3 regions of the Micromonospora sp. WMMD882 genome follow, and region 3 is predicted to be linked to each of the others. Evidence: riboswitches for the same ligand, from Rfam matches in the RefSeq annotation. Region 3 holds a riboswitch; each other region holds the start of a gene.
The links. A riboswitch is a leader RNA that binds a small molecule or an ion and turns the genes downstream of it on or off. The one in region 3 is predicted to bind cyclic di-AMP.

Region 1 (7,015 bases), 2.4 Mb from region 3:
CCGGCGCCGGGTGAGCGGGGGCACGCCGGTCCGGTGGGTGCGCCCGGCGTCGACGATCGACGGTTACTCTTGGTCGGCGGACGTTCCGTGCCCGGGAACGAGCGTCCGGCACAGATGAGGGGAAAATTTCGGATAAGGGTGATCCAGCCCGCCCTGATCCACGAATTGCTCATCCCCGGGGGTGGCGACCGAGGCGGTCGGAGGAATACTCTCGGTCGCGGCCCGCGTACTGATGAGGCGCCCGATGACGGGCGAGTGGAGGTGCTCGCGTGAGCCTGTCGATTGTGAAGTCGGTCCTGTCCGGTGGCGTCGTCCAGATCTCCCCGCGTGGGGAGATCGACGTCGACACCGCCTACGAGGTACGCGAAGCCGTCGTCGAGGTGCTGGCCAAGGGCCGCCCGAAGCGCATCGAGCTCAACATGAGGCTGGTCACCTTCATCGACTCCGTCGGCATCAGCGCGATGGTCGCAGGCTTCCAGACCGCCGAGGTGAGCGGGGTGAAGCTCGTCGTCACCGAGCCGAGCCGGTTCGTGCACCGTCAGCTCTGGGTGACCGGCCTGCTCGGTCTCTTCGGCGCTCCGGAGCCGTACTTCGCCGGCGCCGCCGCTCCCGAGCCCGAGGTGCTGCCCGGCGGCTGACCGGCCCGCTGCCAGCCGGCCGTGAGCGTGCCGACAGGCCGGTGGGGCAACCCGTGGCGTGCCGTCAGGTCGGCCGCCACGCCTCGCCGCTGAGCCCGGACAGGTCCACGTCCGACACCTCGGTGACCGCGCGGATCGCGGTCGCCGACGCGTACCCCTCGGCCAGCCAGAACAGGTCGGTACCGGGCTGCACGACCTGTTCCGGCGCCGTCAGGGCGGTACGCAGGTACCCGTGGCCGGTCTCGGCGACGGTCATCTGCGCCTGGCCGAAGCTCGCCAGGGCGGCCCGACGCACCCCACGCAGCCGCTCGTACGGCAGATCCGGGGCGTTCACGTTGAGCACGCTCTCCACCGGGCCGCCGGTGAGCCGGGGCAGCAGGTCCAGCGCCACCCGGGCGGCGGTGGACCAGTGCCGCCCGACGTCCCGTACCCGCATGGCCGGGTTCCCGGCCGGGCCGCCGGCGACGGCTCCGGCGGACGGGGGCACGTCCAGCGAGACCGCCATCGCCCGGCAGCCGTTGGCGGCGGCGGTGAAGGCCGCGCCGACCGTGCCGGAGTGCAGCACCGCCCGGCCGACGTTCGCGCCCCGGTTGACCCCGGCGAGCAGCACCGACGGCGGTGGCCCGAACGCCCCGCGCACGGCGATCAACACGACGAAGCCGGGGGAGCCGGCGACCCCGTAGACGGGCACGTCCGGCAGCTCGGGCAGCGGCTGCTCCCGCACCACCACGTGCCCCTCGTGCTCCACCGCCGTCATCGCCGCGCTCGCCCCGCTGGCCTCCTCCAACGGGGCGGCCACCACCACGTCCAGCCCCCGGTCGACGGCTTCCCCGGCGAGCCGGGCCAGCCCCGGCGCGGTGACGCCGTCGTCGTTGGTGACCAGCACCCGCAGGCTCATCGTCCGACCGTCCGGTCGGCCGCCCCGCTGGGACTGGTCGGCGTCTGCCGGTGGTCACCGGCCGGGGCCGGCACGTGCCTGTCGGGGACGTCCACGCCGGTGCCCACCTCTCGTCCGCTCGCGCGGCCGGATTCCCCGCCCCGGGCCCGTCATGCGACCTCTTTCGCCGGCCGCGGCCGGCGGGCCGGACCCGCCGCGACGCCGGCGGGGCGGTGGACCGGGCCGCGGCCCGCCGCTTCTCGGGGAAGCCGGCGGCGGACCGGGGCGGACGGCGTCAGTAGACCGACAGGTGCACGTGGTTGGTGTGGTCGCTGGACGGGTCGCCGTTGGCGCCGCTGTACGACTTCCAGCCGCTGCTCGGCAGCCAGATCTGCCGGTACCAGATCACGTACAGCACGGCGAGGCGGTCGGCGTTCTTGACGAAGTACGCCGCGAGGTTGTTGCCGTAGGTGCGGTCACCGCCGGTGGCGTCTCCGCCGAAGCCGTTCTTCTGGGCGGCGAAGTCGCAGGCCCGGCCCTTGGGATGCTCGCCGGAGCCGCCGGAGCGGTAGCAGGAGACGTAGCGGGTGAAGCCTGCCGACTTCGCCTGGTTGAGCGCGTGCAGCGTCCGGGGGGTGACGCAGCCGTCGGCGGGGGTCGGGTCGTTCACGCTGCACGACTCCCGGGGCCACGAGCCGTCGGAGTTGCGCGGTGCCGGCTTGGCCGTGGCGGCCCCGGACGACGACGACCCGTTGCCGCCGCTGTTGCCGCCGCCACTGGCCTTGGGCGCGGCGTTGTTCTGCGCGGCGGCCACCGTCAGGGCCCGTTCGGCCTGCTGCTTGCGCTTCGCCATCACCTCGACCTGCTTGCGCTGCTCGGCGATCTCCTTGGCCAGCGCGGTCTTCGCCTGGTTGGCCTGGTCCCGGGTGGCGAGCAGGCCGCGCAGCTCGCGGTCCTCGTTGGCGGCGACCGCGTCCAGCGCGGCGGCCCGGTCCAGGAAGTTCTCCGGCGAGTCGCTCTGCAGCAGCGCGGAGACCGGCCCGAGCCGACCGCTGCGGTACGCCACGCCGGCCAGCGCGCCGACCTTCCGGTCCCGGACGACCAGGTCGGCCTCGATCGTCTTGAGCTGCTCGTCGAGCTTCCGCTGCCGGCCGATCGAGCCGTCCAGCGCCTTCTTGGCGTCCAGCCAGCCCTTGCTGGCCGCCTCCAACTGGGCCCGCAGCGCCGGGGTGCCGCCCTCCGGGTCGTCGCCGGGCGCCTTCGCCGCCAGCGGTGGGGCCGCCGCGGCGGGAACCACCGCCACCGGGGTGACGGCGACGCCGAGGGCGAGCGTCGCGGCGATCAGCGCCACCATCCGGGCGGCGTTACGTCGTACGGGTGCCACTACTGGCATGAAAGTGTCCTTCCGTCAGCCGCCGACCGGGTTAGCTGACGGGTTCGGGACGGAAGATCCCTACCGCGGACGCGGATGCACCCCATGAACATGGTTCCCCGGCTCGCCCTGACTGGCGATTAGGCGACGGTCTCCGCAGGCGCCGATGGGCGCCGCCCGGCGGTGACCGGATCCGAGACTACCGAAGCCGACGCCCCGGCGGCAGCGCAGGCCACCCTGCCTCCGGGAGACGACATCCGCAAAACTGGCATAATCCGGACAATACTCTCCCAGATTTAAGCCTGCCCTAATTACCACTCAACTCGACCACACGCCCCGGGTGACGCAGTGGGCTCGACCTGTAACGTGGCGTGCTCGATGTGGAAGTCCTCGTGCAGCGCGGCCCGCGCGGCGGCCAGCACCGAGCCGACCTCCGCGTCGGGCTCCATGGTCAGGTGGGCGGAGGCGACCTCCATCCCGGAGGTGAGCGTCCACACGTGCAGGTCGTGCACCTCGACCACGCCCGGCACCGTGCCGAGCCGGTCCCGGACGGCGTCCACCTGCAGGTGCTCGGGGGCGGCCTGCACCAGGATCCGCAGCGCGGCCCGGGCCAGCCGCCAGGTGCGCGGCAGGATGAACGCGCCGATCGCCACCGCCACCAGCGGGTCCGCCCACCACCAGTCGGTCGCCATGATGACCAGCGCGGCGGCGATCACCCCCACCGACCCGAGCAGGTCGGCCACCACCTCCAGGTACGCCCCGCGCAGGTTGATGCTCTCCCTGGCCCCCTCGCGCAGCAGGCCGAACGCGACCAGGTTCGCCAGCAGGCCGAGCGTCGCCACCACCAGCATCGGGCCGGTGACCACCTCGTGCGGGTCGCCGAACCGGCGGACCGCCTCGACCAGCACGTAGACCGCCACCCCGGAGAGCAGGACGGCGTTGGCCAGGGCGGCGAGCACCTCCAGCCGGTAGAGCCCGAAGGTGCGCTGCGGATCCCGTCCGGCCCGCCGGGTTGCGGTGATCGCGGCGAGCGCCATGCCGATGCCGAGCACGTCGGTGAACATGTGCCCGGCGTCGGAGAGCAGGGCGAGCGAGCCGGTGCCGAGCGCGGTCACCGCCTCCACCACCATCAGCCCGGCGAGCAGCGCGAACGCCGTCCACAACCGGCCGGTGTGCCGCCGCGCGGCGTTCGCGATCCCACCGTGGTGGTCATGACCTGCGCCCACGCCCACACCCTCCGTCCCTGTGTCGGACCGGATCCAATGTATGTTCACATCGCTATGTGTGCAAGTGACCCACGCCGTGCCGGGCTGCGCCGTGCCGGACCGTGCCGGGCTGCGCCGTGCCGGACCGTGCCGGACCAAGTCGGACCGCGGTTTGCCCTTTGCTCTGCACCCGTGCACGCGCCGGCTACGCGTCGTGACTGACGCGTCGGTGGGTGCAGAGCAAAGGAAGCAAAAAGAACACCATGCCCCGGCCCCATCATGCCCCGGCCCCGCGTCCGGCCCCGGCCCCTTCTCCGGGCCAGTCGGACTCAGTCGACTGGATCGATGGTGGTCAGTCGCTGGGTGGCGCGGGACAGGGCCACGTAGAGGGTCCGTACCCCCGAACCCGGCTCGGCCCGGATCTCACCCGGCGCGACCAGCGCCACCCCGTCGTACTCCATGCCCTTGGCCTGGAGGCTGGTCACCACCTGGAGCCGGGGCGAGGCCAGCCCGGTCAGCCAGCCGGCCACCTCGTCCCGACGCGGCACCGGAGTGATCACCCCGACCGTGCCGGCCACCTCCGCCAGCAGCGCGGCGACCGCCTCGACCGTGCGGGCGGCCAACTCCGCCGCCGACGTCCGCAACGCCACCGGCGGCACCCCGGTGGACCGGACCGCCGTCGGCAGCGGCAGATCCGGATGCACCGTACGGATCTCGGCCGCCGCGACCGCGAAGATCTCCGCCGAGTTGCGGTAGTTGGTGGTCAACGTGAACTCGTGCCGCTTGCGCCGGCCCAGCGCCTGGTCCCGGGCCCGGGTCAGCTCCGCCGGGTCACCGGTCCACGCGGTCTGCGCCGGGTCGCCGACCACCGTCCAGGACGCCAGCCGGCCCCGCCGGCCCAGCATCCGCCACTGCATCGGCGACACGTCCTGCGCCTCGTCCACCACCACGTGCGCGTAGTCCCGGTAGTCGGCCGGACGCTCCCGGGCCGCCGCCCGCTGGGCGCGCTGCCGGTCGGCGAAGGTGCTCAACTCGCGTACCCCGCCGGCGAGCTGGAACGGGTCACGCTGCCGGCGGGCCGGTCGCATCGGCTGGCCGAGCAGGGTGTCCAGCTCGTCGAGCAGCGCGACGTCCGCGATGGTCAGGCCGTCGCTGTCCAGGGTCCGCCAGGCCGCCGTCAGCGCCCGGATCTCCGCCGCGGAGAGGATCCCCCCGGCGTACGCGCGCAGCCGCTCCGGCCGGGTCAGCCAGCCGAGCACGTGACGCGGGTGCAGGCGCGGCCACCACGCCTTGAGGAACTCCCGGAACTCGGTCCGCTCGGCCAGCTCGTCCTCGAAGGCGCGCTGCGTCGGCAGCCCGACGATGCCCAGCTTGCGGGCCTGGGACCAGAGCGCGGCGAAGATCCCGTCGAAGCCGGCGCGGCGAGCCTCGTTGCGCCGTGCGCCCCGGGGCAGCGCCCGGGCCCGGATCGCGTCCAACTCGCCCCGGCCCAGCCGGAGCAACTGCCCCCGGTAGAGCAGCCGGAACTCCGGCGGGCCGTCCGGCGGGGCGTCCCGGGACGCCCGCTCCAGCACCCGTCGCATCCGCAGCGAGCCCTTCACGGCCGCCACGTCCGGCGGGTCGGTACGGGTGGCCGACAGCCCCGGGAAGAGCGTGCCCAACGAGCGCAGGGTGGCGGTGTCCTCGCCCAGCGAGGGCAGCACCGAGGCGATGTACTCGACGAACACCGTCGACGGGCCGACCACCAGGATCCCGCCCCCGGCGTACCGGCTGCGGTCGGCGTAGAGCAGGTACGCCGCCCGGTGCAGGGCGACGGCCGTCTTGCCGGTGCCCGGCCCGCCGGAGACGATGGTCACCCCGGAGGCGGGGGAGCGGATCGCCTCGTCCTGCTCCCGCTGGATGGTGGCGACGATGTCCCGCATGCCCCGTCCGGTCGCCCGGGACAGCGTGGCCAGCAGCGCGCCCTCCCCGACCACCGGCATCTCCGGCGGGGCCGCCGCCGGGTCGAGCAGGTCGTCCTCGATCCGGGTCACCCGCTCCGCCGAGGAGCCGATGGTGCGCCGGCGCACCACGTTGCCCGGCTGTGCCGGCGTGGCCTGGTAGAAGGCGGCGGCGGCGGGGGCCCGCCAGTCCACCACCAGCGTCTCGGCGTTCTCGCCGCGGACGCCCAGCCGGCCGACGTGCAGCACCGAACGGTCCCGCAGGTCGAGTCGGCCGAAGACCAGCCCCTCGTGCTCGGCGTCCAGCAGGTGCCGCCGCTGCGCGGCGTGGAACACCATCGCGTCCCGCTCGACCAGCGCCCCCACGTTGCCGACCCGGGCCAACTGGTAGCCGTCCCGTTCGGCGCGGGCGGCCGACCGCCGCAGCTCGGCCAGTCGGGCGTACACCCGGTCGAGATGCCGTTGTTCGACGGCCATCTCCTGTTCGAGGGTGTTCTGGTCGGTCACGCCCGTGCTCCTGTGACGATCGGCTGGTCTCAGACGCCGGACGGACGCGCGCCGCGCCCTCCCGACCGGCTGAGGGTACGGGGAGCCGCCGGTCACCGTCGCGCCGGTGCGGGAAGAGGCCCCCTACCCGCCAGCCGTCAACAGCGGACCCGCCCCGGCGTCGGCGTCGGCGAGGACCCGGCGGAGCACACCGGTCAGGGCGGCGTTGACCTCGTCCGGCCGTTCCATCATCAGCATGTGCCCGGCGCCGGGGCAGACGGTCAGCTCGGTCTGCGGCAGCGCCGCCGCGATCGACTCGGCGCACGGCGGCGGGGTGAGCCGGTCCCGGTCGCCGACCAGCGCCGCCGCCGGCACGTCGCCCAGCTCGGCGAGGGTGTCCAGCCGGTGCTGCGCGCCGATCGAGGCCCGGAAGCCGCCGATCGAGCGGAGCGTGGCCCGGGCCACCGCCGAGGTGACCAGGCGGACGTCGGTCGGGT
Region 2 (7,015 bases), 1.4 Mb from region 3:
TTCTCCATCGCCGCCGCGAAGAAGCACGACGTGCTGCTGATCGACGAGGCGCTGGCCACCGGTGACGCCCGGTTCCGGCGGCGCAGCGAGCAGCGGGTCCGCGAGCTGCGCGCCGAGGCCGGCACGGTGTTCCTGGTCAGCCACGCCATCGGCACCATCCGGGACACCTGCGAGCGGTCGATCTGGCTGGAGTCCGGGGTGATCCGGGCGGACGGCCCCACCGACCAGGTGGTCGCGGCGTACAACGAGTTCATGAAGAAGTAGCGTCCCGCCTTCGTGAAGAAGTAGCGTCCCGCCTTCGTGAAGAAGTAGCGTCCCGCCTTCGTGAAGAAGTAGCGTCCCGCCTTCGTGACGGGACGGTGTCGCCCGCCCCGCCCCCCGGTGAACACCGGGGGGCGGTCGCGTTCCGGGGCGGCGCTAAGGTCTAAGCCGCCCGCCCGGTCGGGCCCGACCACCCGTGGATCAGTGAGGATCGGCGATGACGCAGCACCCCCCGTCCCAGACCGACGCCGTCGGCCCCGACCCGGCGGCCCCGTGGCGGCCGACCCGGACGGTGGCGGTGGTGCTGGCCGGCGGGACCGGCGCCCGGGTCGGGCTGGGCATCCCCAAACAGCTCGTCAAGATCGCCGGTAAGCCGATCATCGAGCACACCGTGGCGGTGTTCGAGGCGGCCCCCGAGATCGACGACATCCTGGTGCTGATGGCCCCCGGGTACGTCGACGAGGCCCGGCGCATCCTCGACGCCGCCGGCTTCCGCAAGGTCCGCCAGGTCCTCGCCGGCGGGGAGACCCGCAGCGACACCACCCGGCTGGCGCTGGCCGCCATCGGCCCCGACGACTGCAACGTGCTCTTCCACGACGCGGTCCGCCCCCTGGTCAGCGGCCGGATCGTCCGGGAGTGCGTGAACGCGCTCTGGACGTACTCGGCGGTGGACGTGGCGATCCCCTCGGCGGACACCATCATCGAGGTGGACGACGACGACTGCATCACCGGCATTCCGGTCCGGGCGCGGCTGCGCCGCGGGCAGACCCCGCAGGCGTTCCGCTCCCCCACCATCCGCGAGGCGTACCGGCGGGCCGCCGACGACCCGCGCTTCGCCGCCACCGACGACTGCGGGGTGGTGCTGCGCTACCTGCCCGAGGTGCCGATCCGGGTGATCGACGGGGCGGACGAGAACATCAAGGTCACCCACCCGGTGGACGTGCACCTGGTGGACAAGCTCTTCCAGCTCGCCGCCGCCCGCGCCCCGCGCCTGGTCGACCAGGCCCGCTACACCGAGGAGCTGACCGGCCGCACCCTGGTGGTGTTCGGCGGCAGCTACGGCATCGGGCACGAGCTGACCGAGCTGGCCCGCCGGCACGGCGCGCAGGTCTTCCCGGTCAGCCGCTCCACCACCGGCACCCACGTGGAGCGGGACGCCGACGTACGGGCCGCGCTGACCGCCGCCTACGAGGCCACCGGCCGGATCGACCACGTGGTGGTGGCCGCCGGGATCCTGGAGAAGGGCGCCCTGGCCGAGATGGACCAGGACACCATCGACCGGCTGCTCCAGGTCAACTTCGTCGGGCCGGTCACCGTCGCCCGGCACGCCCTGCCGTACCTGCGGCAGACGAAGGGGCAACTGCTGCTCTACACGTCCAGCTCGTACACCCGGGGACGGGCCCGGTACGCGCTCTACTCGGCGACCAAGGCCGCGCTGGTCAACCTCACCCAGGCGCTCGCCGACGAGTGGGCCGAGCTCGGCGTACGGGTCAACTGCGTCAACCCGGAACGCACCGCCACCCCGATGCGCGTGCGGGCGTTCGGGGCGGAGCCCGGCCACACCCTGCTCGCCGCGGAGACGGTGGCCCGCGCCTCGCTGGACGTGCTGCTGTCCGACCTCACCGGCCAGGTCGTCGACGTCCGCCGGGACGCCGACGAGCCGACGCCGCCCGCCCGGACCGACCCGGAACGTCTGCCCGGTCAGGCCGACCCGGACCGTCCCGCCGTGCCGTCGGCCGGCTGACCCCGATCCCGTACCAGTCAGGAGAAGTCGGCGACATGCGTGGCACCCTGGTCCGGAAGCTGCTCGCCCGGGTCCTCACCGTGGGCCTGGCGGTGCTGGCCTTCCTCGTCCTGCTGCTGACCGGCGCGACCGTGCCGGGGCTGCTGCTCGCGGTGGCCGCCCTCGGGGCCGGGGCGTGGGAACGGCGGGTCCGCCCCGGCGCCGACCTGGCCGCCGAGTCCGTGCTGGTCGCGGCGGGCGTCCTGATCGGGTACGCCCGTCGCCTGGACGCCGGCTTCGACCCGGCGTTGGCCGCCGCCGGGCTGACGCTGCTGGCCCTGGTGCTGCTGGACGGGCCGCTGCGCGCCGCCGGCGGGTTGGAGATCCGCGTCGCGAACCTGCCGGTGCGGGCCGGGCTGACCGCCGGGCACGTCGGCGTCGCCGTCCCGGCGCTGGTCGCGGCGGTCGCGCTCGGCGCGCTGCTGGCCCTGCCCACCTGGTACGCGCTGCTGGTGAGCCTGCTCGTCGGCGCGCTGGCCGGGGTGGTCGGGCTGCGACTGGCCCGGCGGCGGTTCCGCCCGTCGGCGGCGGCCAGCCCGGTGACCCGCGCGCTGCGCGAGCACCAGCCGGAGTTCCTGTTGTACTTCTCCGCCCCGCCCGGCTCGGAGTACCAGGTCACCATGTGGCTGCCGTACCTGGAGCGGATCGGCCGGCCGTTCCTGGTGCTGCTGCGCGAGCCGGAGTTCCTGGCCCCGATCGCGGCGGCCACCCGCGCCCCGGTGGTGTACTGCCCGACGCTGAAGGCGATGGACGAGACGCTGACGTCGAGCCTGAAGGTGGCGTTCTACGTCAACCACGGCGCGAAGAACGCGCACTGCGTCCGGTTCACCCAGCTCACCCACATCCAGATCCACCACGGCGACAGCGACAAGGCGCCCAGCGCCAACCCGGTCACCGCGATCTTCGACAAGAACTTCGTCGCCGGGCAGGCCGCGATCGACAGGTACGCCCGCGCCGGGGTGCGCATCCCGGCGGAGAAGTTCGTCATCGTCGGCCGCCCCCAGGTCGAGGCGATCGAGGTACGCCGACCGCCGCTGACCCCGCCGGCCGAACCGACGGTGCTGTACACGCCGACCTGGACGGGCCACCACGCCGACGCCGACTACTGCTCGCTGCCGGTGGCCGAGGCGCTGGTGGGCCGGCTGCTGGCCCGGGGCGCGACGGTGATCCTGCGCGCCCACCCGTACACCGCGCAGAACCCGGCGTCGGCGCGGCAGCTCGCCCGGGTCACCGAGCTGCTCGCGGCGGACCGCTCCCGCACCGGACGGCCGCACGTCTGGGGCGTCGAGGCCAGTCGGACGCTGAGCCTGGTCGACTGCGTCAACCGGTCCGACGCGCTGGTCTCCGACGTGTCCGGGGTGATCTCCGACTACCTGTACTCCGGCAAGCCGTACGTGGTGACCGACATGGGCGCGGACGGCGACGAGTTCACCGCGCGGTTCCCACTGGCCCGGTCCGGCTACGTGCTGCGGCGGGACCTGGCCGACGTGGACGGGGTGCTGGACCGGCTGCTCGGCGACGACCCGCTGGCCGGGGCCCGCTGGGCGACGCGCACCCACTACCTGGGCGACTTCCCCGTCGAGTCGTACGCCGAGGGGTTCCTGTCGGCCGCCCGCGCGCACCTGGGCACGCCCACCGTGCCCGCCCAGCGGCCCCCGGTCCCGGCCGGCCGGGGTCAGGCCGAGTAGCCGCGGGTGGCGATCCAGTCGGCGAGGACGTCGACGGTCACCCAGTACGACGCGGCGGCCGGGTCCGCCGGGTCGGCGATCTTGACGGTCCGGCCGTCGGCCCGGTAGCCGACCACTGTCACGTAGTGGCCGCCGGGGTACGAGTGCCATCCGCCGTCGACGTCGGTGACCGAGCCGGCGATGTTCACCACCGGGGCGTACCCGTTGCCGACGGCCCGGACCACGTCGGCCCGGAGCCGGTCGGTCTGGGCCGTCGTGGCCGCGCCGCCCGGGATGGTGCGGGTCCGGTAGGCGTCCCGGCCGACCAGGTCGTTGAGGACGCGGGTGGTGTCGGCCGCCGAGTTGGTGCCGGACGTCGTGGTGTTCAGCCGCCGGGCCAGGTCGTCCTGACTGCGGACGACGTCCCGGGCGGTCAGCGCGATCCGGGTGGCCGCCGGGCCGCAGTAGTAGTAGGTGGTCTGCGCCTGGTAGGCGACGTCGAGCACCTTCGTCGACGGCGGCTTCGCCGGGGTGGGGCTGGCCGACAGGTCCGGGTCCGGCGACGCGGTGGCCGCCGCCCGCCGGGCCGACGGTCGGGCGGACGCGCCGGGCCGGGCCGGGTCGCTGGCCGACGCCGACGGGCTGACCGGCACGGGAGCGGCCGGCGTGGTCGACCCGCTGGCCGCCGGGGTCGGGCGCACCTCGGCGGTGGCGACGGTGTCGTCCTGCCGGGCCGGCGCGTCCGGGCGGGTGAGCAGCACGCCTGCCGTGGACGCCGCCACCAGCACGGCGGCCGACACGGCCACCCGGTAGGGGCGGCGGGCGAGCGTCTGGCGGTTGAAGGGGGGTGTCATGGGGATCCTTCCGGAGCCGCCTACCGGGTTAGCTGACGGATTCGGGCGGGAAGTTCGCCCTACCACCGGGCCGGAGCCCGGCGGATTCACCCCACATGCGGATGGGTCCCCGGTTCGTGGTCACGATTAGGCGGGTCGGCGCGGCGTCGCCCTCTGCGATCTTCAACCGTGCCGGACGGGCCGACACTAGTGCTCACATATTCCGCTGCCAAGCGTGCTGAGCTGCGTAAACACGCGTCCGACGACGACACTCCGGGCCGTTCCCACGCTGACGCCACTCAATGGGACAGACAGTTTTTCCGGTGTCGCCGGGTCATAACGGGACGCCACTGCCGCAATGGCCCCGGGTCAGTCGGCGCAGAACGGGACGACCGGCGTCGAAGGTCCCGCCCCGACCGGAGTCCCGGATCGACGTCACGATCCGGTCACACTCCGCCCCGACGACGTCCCAGCGCCGGCATCGGCGACCCGGCCACGCCGTGTACGGCAGGAGGCGGCCACCCGGCAAGGTCGGACGCCAGGGGCGGCCGGGCGGGCGGGGGCGGCGGGGGCGGCTGTGCGGGTGGTCAACCCACCCGCGCGGGACGCCAGCGGGCGGCGCCGCGGGCCGTCGCCGGGACCAGCCGGGGCGTGACCGGCGCCGGCCGGATCGCCGCCCGGAGCCGCTCCGCGGCGACGTACGCCTCCTCGGCCAGGCTCCGGGCGGCGGTGGCCGCCACCTCGGCGTGGTGCCAGGCCACCCGCTCCCGCTCGGCGACCGCACGGTACTCGGCGCGGCGCAGGTCACGGACCACCCGGTGCAGCACGGCCTCCTGCTCGGCCGGGTGCAGCCGGGGGTCCCAGCCGTGCCGGTGGGCGAACACGTCGCTGAGGTGCCGCACCGACAGGTCACCCTGCCAGTACGCGGCCATCGCGGCCCGGTGCAGGTACCGTTCCCGGGCCGCGTACTCGGCCGGGGTGCGCGGCGCACGCGGGGCGGGCAGCGCGGCGGAACCGACGAACCGGCGGGCGGCGGTCTCCGCCTCGTCGTACGCCTGCCAGGCCCGCTCGACCTGCTCCTGGGCGGTCAGCCAGTCGGCGCGTCGGCGTCGGGCCGACTGCGCCGCGCCGGTCGCCGCGACGGCCACCTCCTCGGCGTACCGGCGCAGGTCCGCCGGATCGGGCCGGGGGGTCGGGGCAGCCGCCGGGGACCCGGCCGACGCAGGGACAGCCGGCAGCCGGGCCGGATCCCGCTCCGGCCGGGCGACCAGGACGGTGAGCACGGACAGGGCGAGCACGAGCAGGGCGGACCAGATGGCGGCCGCCCGGGGCACATCGATCAGGAACTCGTAGAGAACGACGTCCATCGTCGGCACCTCACGGAACAGGGAGCGGGCGGATCGCACGACCGCCGGCGCGGGCGGGCCGCCGTCGGGCACGTGCGGGGTGAGGTCGTCGGATCGTCCGGCCCGGGGCGGGTCACCGGGCGGACGGCTCAGCCCGGCGGCGGCGCGCGCGGACCGGCGACGCCCGGTGTCCCGCCGACCAGCGGACGGACCGGGGCGTGCTCGGTGGCGGCCGGGGCGCCGGACCCGCCGCCGGTCGGGCCGGCGGACCGCCGCGCCGCGCGCTCGTCCCGGTCGGTGGCCCCGGACCAGCGGAAACCGGCCACCGGGGCGGCGCCGCGGGCGGCGGTCGCGCCGGGAACGCCAGCGGCCGGGACGGCGGGGACGGGCACGTTGCCGGGTGGGGCCGACCAGCCCCGGGTCGGCCCGACGGTCGGGCCGGTGGGCGGCGCGGGTTCGAGCCTGAGCGCCTGGCGCGTCGGCGCGGGAGCGGCCCCGGACCAGCCCGACGGGCCGCCGGTGGCGAGGCCACCGCTCAGCGCCAGGGCCACCGCCACGGCCAGGCCGGTGAGGAGCCGGAACGCCCGGCGCGCCGACCACCACCGGGGGCGGTCGAACGCGACGGGGAGCACGAGGAGCAGATTACCCCGGCCGACGGGCGCCCGCGTCGACGGCGGGCGTGTCGGCCACCGACCCGCCGGCCCCGGGCTCGGAAGCCGTGTCGGGGGCCGACTCCGGGTGGGGGGCCGCTCCGGTGTGGGGGGTCGACGCCGTGTCGGGGGGCGGCGTCGGGCCGGCCGTCGACACGCGGCGGCGGCGCGACGCCAGCAGGCGCATCATCGGGGTCTCCACCCCGCGGTACAGCAGCCAGGCCAGCAGCAGGTTCAGCAGCAGGAAGCCGACCACCACCAGCGGGCCCGTCCAGCCGGTGAAGCCGACGCCGTGGTGACCGGTCAGCCGCAGGATGGTGATCATCACGAACACGTGCACCAGGTAGAACGCGAAGGAGACCTCGCCGAGCCAGACCAGCGGCCGGGACCGCCACGGCGAGGGCAGCCCGCGCACGTCGGCCCGGGCCGCCGACGTGATGACCAGGATGTACATGGCGGCCAGCAGCGCCGCCCA
Region 3 (7,015 bases):
GGGGTCTGCGGCGTACGGGGCAGTGGCAGGGCGGCAGCGGCGGTCAGCCGGCGCAGATCCTCCTCGCCGGCCTGGTACGCCTGCCAGGCGGCCTCGACCTCGTCCTGGGCGGCGAGCCACTCGGCCCGGCGGCGCTCCGCGGTGGTCGCGGCCCGGTCGGCGGCGACGCCGATCTCCGTCAGGTAGCGGTCGAGATCCCGCTGCTCCTGTGTCGCCTCCACCTCCGGTTCGGCGGGCAGGACCGCCTGCCGGATCCGGTCACCGACCCGGAAGCGGTCCGGTCGGACGATCAGCATGCTGACGGCGGCCACGATCAGGCCGAGGAGGATCAGCCAGATGACAGCGGCTCGGGGAACGTCGATCAGGACGGAGGAGAGAACGGTCTGCATCATCACCAGCACCTCGTGACGAGGATGGACGGGACGGGGCTTAACTGGTTGCCGCGCGGGGTCGGAGCCTGACCTGCTCGGCGACCGGTGTCGGTCGGCCGCGCCACGAACCGCCGGCACGGGCGAGCGACGAAACTCGTCCGCGGACCGACAACCGGTCGACCGGCTGTCGACCGGGGACCGCCTGTCGACCGAGGCCTGGAGCGCCGGGGACCGGAGCGCCGGGGCGCGGCAGCCGGTCGGACAGTCGAGGCGACGGTCGAACGACCGACCCACGCGGTGATCCGGCGGCCGGGCGACGTAGTGGCCGAACGACCAGGGTCAGCGCGGTGATCCGGCAGCCGGGCGGCGCAGTGGCCGAACGACCAGGGTCAGCGCGACGGCCGACGGCCCGGGTGGCGCGACCGTCGATCGGCCGACCAGCGGCCAGGCAGTCGGTCAGCGGACAGAAAGCCGACCAGCGGCCAGGTAGTCGGCCAGAGAGCCGGTCAGCGGCCAGAAGGTCGGTCAGCCGACGGTCAGTCGTGGGGCGGACGCCTGCGGATCAGCCGAGGGGTGGACCGCGCCGGCCCAGCGGACCGTGGCCGGGAGCGACGGCCGGCGGCACGACCCGGGCCAGCGCGGGCACGACGACCGACCGGGCGACAGCGGCCGACCCGGCGGCGGGCACACCTGGCGGCTGCTCGGCGGACCCGGGGTGCGCGCCGACCGGCCGGACGGCGGTCTGCGGCAGACGTGGCACGCTGGTCGGCGTCGGCTGTGCCCCGGGCGCGACCGAAGTGGACGGCACGCCGGTAGTAGCCGGAATGGCGGCTGTAGTGGCCGGAGCGGCTGTGGCGGCCGTCGCGCCGCCGAGGGTCAGCGCGAAGACCAGTGTGGCGATCGCCAGCCGGGAAAGGACGCGTAGCGCGCGCAGCACCGTCGGCCCCAACGGACGGACGAAGGCTGACGGCTGCACCGTTCCAACCTAACCCGTGAGCGGTGTGGCCGCCTCCCCGCAGCACTGGTGTGACCGGTGCCACCGTGTCCTTCGGACCGGCGGCGTCGACGATCGGCGGGATCGGCATCGACGTCGGGCGGCGGTCGCCGCGCCACCGGCGCGGACCCGACCACTGTGGACCCGGGCCCGAGGGGTGACCAGGCCAGGGCCGGGGCGGTGCTCAGGCCAGGGGCGGGGCGTTACTCAGGTCGGTCCAGGGGCGGGGCGGTGCTCAGGTCGGGTCCAGGGCCGGATCCGTGTCGGGCTGCTCGGCGAACAGGGCCAGCAGGGCTCCCACGTGCTGGTACGCCTCGGCGGGATGCCGGAACCGCCCGGCCGGGTTCACCGTGTACTCGTTGCGCCGGCCGACCCGCGTCCGCTGGAGGTAGCCGCCGGCCTCCAGGTCGGCGACGATCGCCTGGGCGGCGCGTTCGGTCACCCCGACCTCGTCGGCGACGTCGCGGAGCCGAGCGGTCGGGTTGCGGGCGATGGCGAGCAGAACGTGTGCGTGGTTGGTGAGGAACGTCCAGTTCCGGGGGCTCCCGCTCGCGCCGCGTGTCGTCGCCATGACGGTCATGTTATGACCCGGCCCTCATGTTCCGGCCGCCCCCTCGACAGGGAGGAGTTCCGGTCGGACCGGTGAGCTGTCAACACCTGAAACGCAGATCACGTATATCTTGACGTAGTTTGCGCTCCGTGTGAACGTGGTGGCGAGCCGTGCCCGTCCCCGGGGGTCGGGGCGTACGGGCCGACCCGGCGAAGGGGTGGGAAGATGACCGTTCGCAAGGAGCCGCCTCCGACGAACCCGGCCGAGGCGCTGGCCGAGCTGCAGGCCGGCAACCGCCGTTTCGTCGCCGGCGAGAACCGGCACCCCAACCAGGACGCCGACCACCGGGCCGCCGTGGCGCAGGGGCAGCACCCGTTCGCGGTGATCGTCGGTTGCTCCGACTCCCGGCTGGCCGCCGAGATCATCTTCGACCGCGGCCTCGGTGACCTCTTCGTGGTACGCACCGCGGGGCACACCGTCGGCGCCGAGGTGCTGGGCAGCGTCGAGTACGCGGTGACCGTCCTGGGCACTCCGCTGGTGGTGGTGCTCGGGCACGACTCCTGCGGCGCGGTGCAGGCCGCCCGCGAGGCCGACGGCACCGGCACGGCGCCCCCCGGCCACCTCGGGTCGATCGTCGGCGCGGTGGTGCCCAGCCTGCGCCGGGCCGCCCGGGAGGGCGTGGACGACATCGACGGCATCGTCGACATCCACATCGCGCACACCGTCGAGGTGCTGCTGGAACGGTCGGTGACGCTGGCCCGCGCCGTCGAGCTGGGGCAGTGCGCGGTGGTCGGCATGTCGTACCGGTTGGCGGCCGGGGAGGTCCGGGTGGTGCGCGCGCTGCCGGCCGACGACCGGTACGCCCTCGCCGCCGGCCCGCTCACCCCGGCCGACCCCACCCCCCACTGACCGTCCGCCCGCGCGGAAAAGCCCTCCCCGGTACGCCGGAGGAGGGCTTTTCCGCAGGTCAGCGCGTCAGAGCAGGGACACGTGCACGTGGTCGGTGTGGTTCGAGGGGCCGCTGTACGAGCTCCACTTGGTCGACGGGAACCAGATCTGCCGGTTCCAGATGACGTAGTAGATGCCGAGCCGGTCGGCGTTGCGGACCAGGAACGCGGCGAGGTTGTTGCCGTACTTGCGTTCGTCGAGGGTGTCCCAGGAGCTGAAGCCGCTGTTCTGCAACGACCAGTCGCAGGCCCGCCCCTTCGGGTGCTCGTACGGCCCGCCCGACCGGTAGCAGCCGACGAACCGGTCGAAACCGGCCCGCTTGACCTCCTTGTACATGTGGAGGGTGCGGGGCGTGATGCAGCCGCTGGTGGTCGGGTCGTCCTCGGTGCAGCTCATCGGCGCCCAGTTGCCGTTGGAGTCGCGCCCGGGGCCCATCTTCGCCACCGGTGAGGTGGCGTCGACGTACCCGCCGGTCAGGCCGACGCCACCGACCAGGGCGAGCGCCTTCTCGGCCTCGGTCTTGCGCTTGCGCAGGATGTCGTTCTGTTTCTGCTGCTCGACCACCTCGGCGTCGAGCGCCTTCTTGGCCCGGTCCGCCTGGTCCTTGGCGGCGGCGACGGCGGCGATCCGCTTGGCGTTGATCCGGTTCATCTCGTCGAGCGCGCCGACCCGCCTGACGAACGAGTCGGGGCTGTTGGTGTCGAGCAGCAGGGCCGCCGCGCCGATCCGGCCCGTCCGGTAGGACTGGGCGGCGATCGTGGCCACCTGGGGGGTGAGCGCGTTCAGCTCGTTCTCGGCGCGTCGCCGCTCCAGGTCGAGGGTGAGCTGCCGTTCCTTTGACTTGTTCAGCTTCGCCTGCGCCTGCGCGTAGCTGCGGTTGGCCGCCTCGATCACGTCGTTGAGCATCTTCGGCTGCGCGCCGTCGTGCCCGGACGGGTTGGCGGGGGCGGCGCCGGCTGGCGCGGCGGCGGAGCCGAGGGCCACGGCGAGCGCGGCGAGCACAGCCACGGCGGGTCTCGCCCAGCGGCGTAGGGGTGCCGTCACAGTCTTCCCTTCCGTCGACCGCCGACCGGGTTAGCTGACGGGTTCGGGGCGGAAGTGGCCCCTACCGCCGAAGCGGATACACCCCACGAACCTGGTTCCCCGGCTCGCCCGTAGGCGATTAGGCGGTGGCCCCGCTGGCGCCGCTGCGCGCCGTCCGTGGCGGTGACCGGCAGCGAGGTTACCCGACAGTGCCGGTCTGGTTCTACGTCCGGATCCCGACCAAAAGCGCTATTTGACAATCCGATTCCGTCACTCGTGACACATTTATCAAGATCACGAGGGGTGATCGTCACGCTGCGGAGTTCTGCCATGTCGTATTCGTGCTCCTCGGTCAGCCCGGCCAGGACGTGGGACGGTCGGCGGATTCGACGGTGGTGGCGCGCGGGGCGCTCAGCGCGGCGAGCGCCTCGTCCCGGTCCCCGGCGGGCCGGGGCGGGCGGGGGCCGGCCGGGGCGCGACCCCGGCCGGCGGTGGTCACCAACGCGGCCAGGCCGGTGGTGATCGGTACGGCGGCGATCAGGCCGAGCGTCGCCACGATGCTGCGGACGATCTCCTGGGCGAGGAACTCGCTGGTCAGGATCTCGGTCATGCCCCGGGTGTCGGCGGTCAGCAACAGCAGCAGCGGCAGCGACGCGCCCGCGTACGCGAGCACGATGGTGTTGACCGTCGAGGCGATGTGCGCCCGGCCGACCCGGGTCGCCGCGCGGTAGAGCTGGAGTCGGGTGAGGTTCGGGTTCGCGTGGGCCAGCTCGGTGACCGTGGCGGCCTGGGTGACCGTCACGTCGTCCAGCACGCCCAGCGACCCGATGATGATGCCGGCCAGCAACAGGCCGTGCAGGTCGATGTCGGCCTGGAACATGGACAGCGTGGTGGCGTCCTCCGAGCCGTACCCGGTCAAATGGGTGAGACCGGTGGCCAGCGTGCCCAGAATGCCGGTGAGAACCAGACTGGCCAGCGTGCCGAGCACCGCGACGGACGTCTGCGCGCTGACCCCGTGGGTGAGGTACAACACCACGAACATGATCAGCGCCGCCCCGGTGACCGCCACCGGCAGCGGCGACTGACCGGCGCTGATGCCGGGCAGCACGAAGGTCAGCAGGATGCCGAAGCTGACCACCAGCCCGCCGAGCGCGGCCAGCCCGCGCCACCTGCCGAACGCCACGATCGCCACCGCGAAGACCAACGCCAGCCAGATCAGCGGCTTGCCCCGCTGGTGCGCGGCGATGTTGTAGTCACTCACCGACGGGTCGGTCGGATCGGTCAACACGACCAGCACCACCCGGTCGCCGACGTCCACCCTCGGCGCGCCCGGCCCGGCCGGGATCGGCGTCTCGACCTGCTGCCCGGCGTCCGGCCCGCTGTCCACGGACACCGTCGCCGTGCCGCACGGCCCCGCGCCGCCCTCCGGCGCCTCGGGCGTCGGCGGGCACGACTCGGTCACCAACCGGGTGACCGTGCCGTGGTAGCGCGGCGCGTCCGCGCCGCCGGGCACCTCCGGGGCGTCCCGGGGCCACAGCACCACCGCCGCGATCACGCTGAGCACGAACAGCGGCACCACCGTCGCGATCAGGATGCGACGCACCCGTGGCGACGCCGGCGCGGCCGGACTGCTGTGGTCGTGACCCATCACTACTCCAAACGATCCGCACACTGGTACGGCCAGCCCCGCCGCCCGGTTCAGCGTAAGGAAGGGCGCCTTCCTGACACCTCACCCCCGGCACCCCCCCATCGTGCCCGGGGAGCAGCATGCGCCGACCGCCGCCGTCCGGGAGGCGGACGTCACGCCAGATCCGGGCACGCCGCGACTGGTCGTCCTCGGCGCTCACCGTGGCCGCGCCGAAGTCGAACACAGGCACGTGGGCGAGGGAGTCACGCGGCGCGACGGCCAACGCGACCGCCGTCGCCTCGTCGGGCACCGTAACCGGCAGGCGCAGCACCCAGCGACCCCGGCTCGCCGCCGCCCGGATGTGCTGGCGCAGCCGTTCGACCTCGTCGGCGACCCGGTCGAGGTATGCGTACACCTGCTCCGGCGCGAGGCCCCGCCAGCGCCGCTCGAACCGCACGGCCCTGATCGCGTACGGCTCCAGCCGCTCCCAGGTCAGATGGATCACGACTGCCCTCCCGGGGCGGCGGGCGGTCCTGCCGTACCAGGGGCGGCCAGGGCGGCGACGGTCTCGCGGAGGACGGCGCCGGCCCGGGTGAGCTGGTCGGCGGCCTCGCTCCACTGCCGGCTGACCGCCTCGACGGTGGGGCCGTCCCGGCGCGCGGCGCGAAGCTGCTCCTCGGCGACCCTGATCCGGTGCGGGAACCGGTCGACCCGGTCGGCTGCCGCGCCCAGCCGTACGGCGACCATGGCCAGGGTGGCGCTCAGGTCACCGCCGCCCGCCCGCCGGCCTGGCCCGTCGCGCAGCCGTTGGACGCCCAGCCCGAGCAGCCGTTCCGCCTCGTCGACGAGGTCGAGCGCCAGTTCCGCGCCGCGCCGGGCCGCCCGCGCCGGGCCGCCCGCGCCGGGCCGGGCCACCCGTGTTCTTATCGGACCCGAAGATCAACTTTGTGGTTGATCTTCGCGCTGCTTGTGAGTGTTGGAGATCTTGGACAATTACCGTCGAAATAGAGAGGTAAGTGTCCAAGATCTCCGGTGAGCGGGTGAGCGGGTGAGCGGGTGAGAGAAGTGGCACCGTGGGGCTGGGCGGCGGTCGTCGGATGGCGACGGGCGGAGCCGGATCCCTGGGTGGGCGTCCGGGCAGGGCCGAGGTGGGTGTCCGGGCAGGGCCGGGGCGGGTGTCCGGAGGGGGGAGGCGGGTGTCCGGAGGGGGGAGGCGGGTCGGTGGGGACGTGGGCCCGGGTGGGCGTGGTCACGACCGCACTTCTGCCGGGAACTGGTAGTCCGGGTGGGGGTCCTTGTCGGGTTCCCGGGCGGCGCCGGCGGCGTTGGTCACCCGAAGGTGGATCTTGGAGCCGTCCGAGGCGGTGATCCGTAGGCCGGCGGGCGAGATGTGCACACCGGGGTACTTGCAGGGCTCCCAGGTGGTGAACGCGGCGGGCCGGGCGGCGTCGAAGAGTTGGACGGCGAACGACACCATGCGCTGTACGCGCTGCGGCGGCGGT

Region 1: another riboswitch for cyclic di-AMP. It lies ahead of O7606_RS27295 (hypothetical protein); the one in region 3 lies ahead of O7606_RS16235 (hypothetical protein).
Region 2: another riboswitch for cyclic di-AMP. It lies ahead of O7606_RS09860 (C39 family peptidase); the one in region 3 lies ahead of O7606_RS16235 (hypothetical protein).

The regions. Positions count from the first base shown of each region.
Region 1 covers NZ_CP114903.1:6,298,397-6,305,411, forward strand. Annotated here, with positions in the region: gene O7606_RS27285 (STAS domain-containing protein) at 270-638, shown strand; gene O7606_RS27290 (5'/3'-nucleotidase SurE) at 703-1,536, opposite strand; gene O7606_RS27295 (hypothetical protein) at 1,811-2,908, opposite strand; cyclic di-AMP (ydaO/yuaA leader) riboswitch at 2,913-3,044, opposite strand; gene O7606_RS27300 (cation diffusion facilitator family transporter) at 3,199-4,113, opposite strand; gene O7606_RS27305 (AAA family ATPase) at 4,422-6,539, opposite strand; gene O7606_RS27310 (alpha/beta hydrolase) at 6,663-7,015, opposite strand, start outside.
Region 2 covers NZ_CP114903.1:2,466,604-2,473,618, forward strand. Annotated here, with positions in the region: gene O7606_RS09845 (ABC transporter ATP-binding protein) at 1-264, shown strand, start outside; gene O7606_RS09850 (bifunctional cytidylyltransferase/SDR family oxidoreductase) at 479-2,005, shown strand; gene O7606_RS09855 (CDP-glycerol glycerophosphotransferase family protein) at 2,041-3,732, shown strand; gene O7606_RS09860 (C39 family peptidase) at 3,720-4,565, opposite strand; cyclic di-AMP (ydaO/yuaA leader) riboswitch at 4,568-4,708, opposite strand; gene O7606_RS09865 (hypothetical protein) at 5,132-5,911, opposite strand; gene O7606_RS09870 (hypothetical protein) at 6,040-6,522, opposite strand; gene O7606_RS09875 (acyltransferase) at 6,533-7,015, opposite strand, start outside.
Region 3 covers NZ_CP114903.1:3,885,440-3,892,454, reverse strand. Annotated here, with positions in the region: gene O7606_RS16255 (hypothetical protein) at 1-392, opposite strand, end outside; gene O7606_RS16250 (hypothetical protein) at 934-1,347, opposite strand; gene O7606_RS16245 (helix-turn-helix domain-containing protein) at 1,601-1,945, opposite strand; gene O7606_RS16240 (carbonic anhydrase) at 2,141-2,824, shown strand; gene O7606_RS16235 (hypothetical protein) at 2,891-3,907, opposite strand; cyclic di-AMP (ydaO/yuaA leader) riboswitch at 3,911-4,042, opposite strand; gene O7606_RS16230 (YibE/F family protein) at 4,239-5,534, opposite strand; partial or broken gene O7606_RS16225 (DivIVA domain-containing protein) at 5,908-5,970, opposite strand; gene O7606_RS16220 (hypothetical protein) at 6,015-6,428, opposite strand; gene O7606_RS16215 (hypothetical protein) at 6,763-7,015, opposite strand, start outside.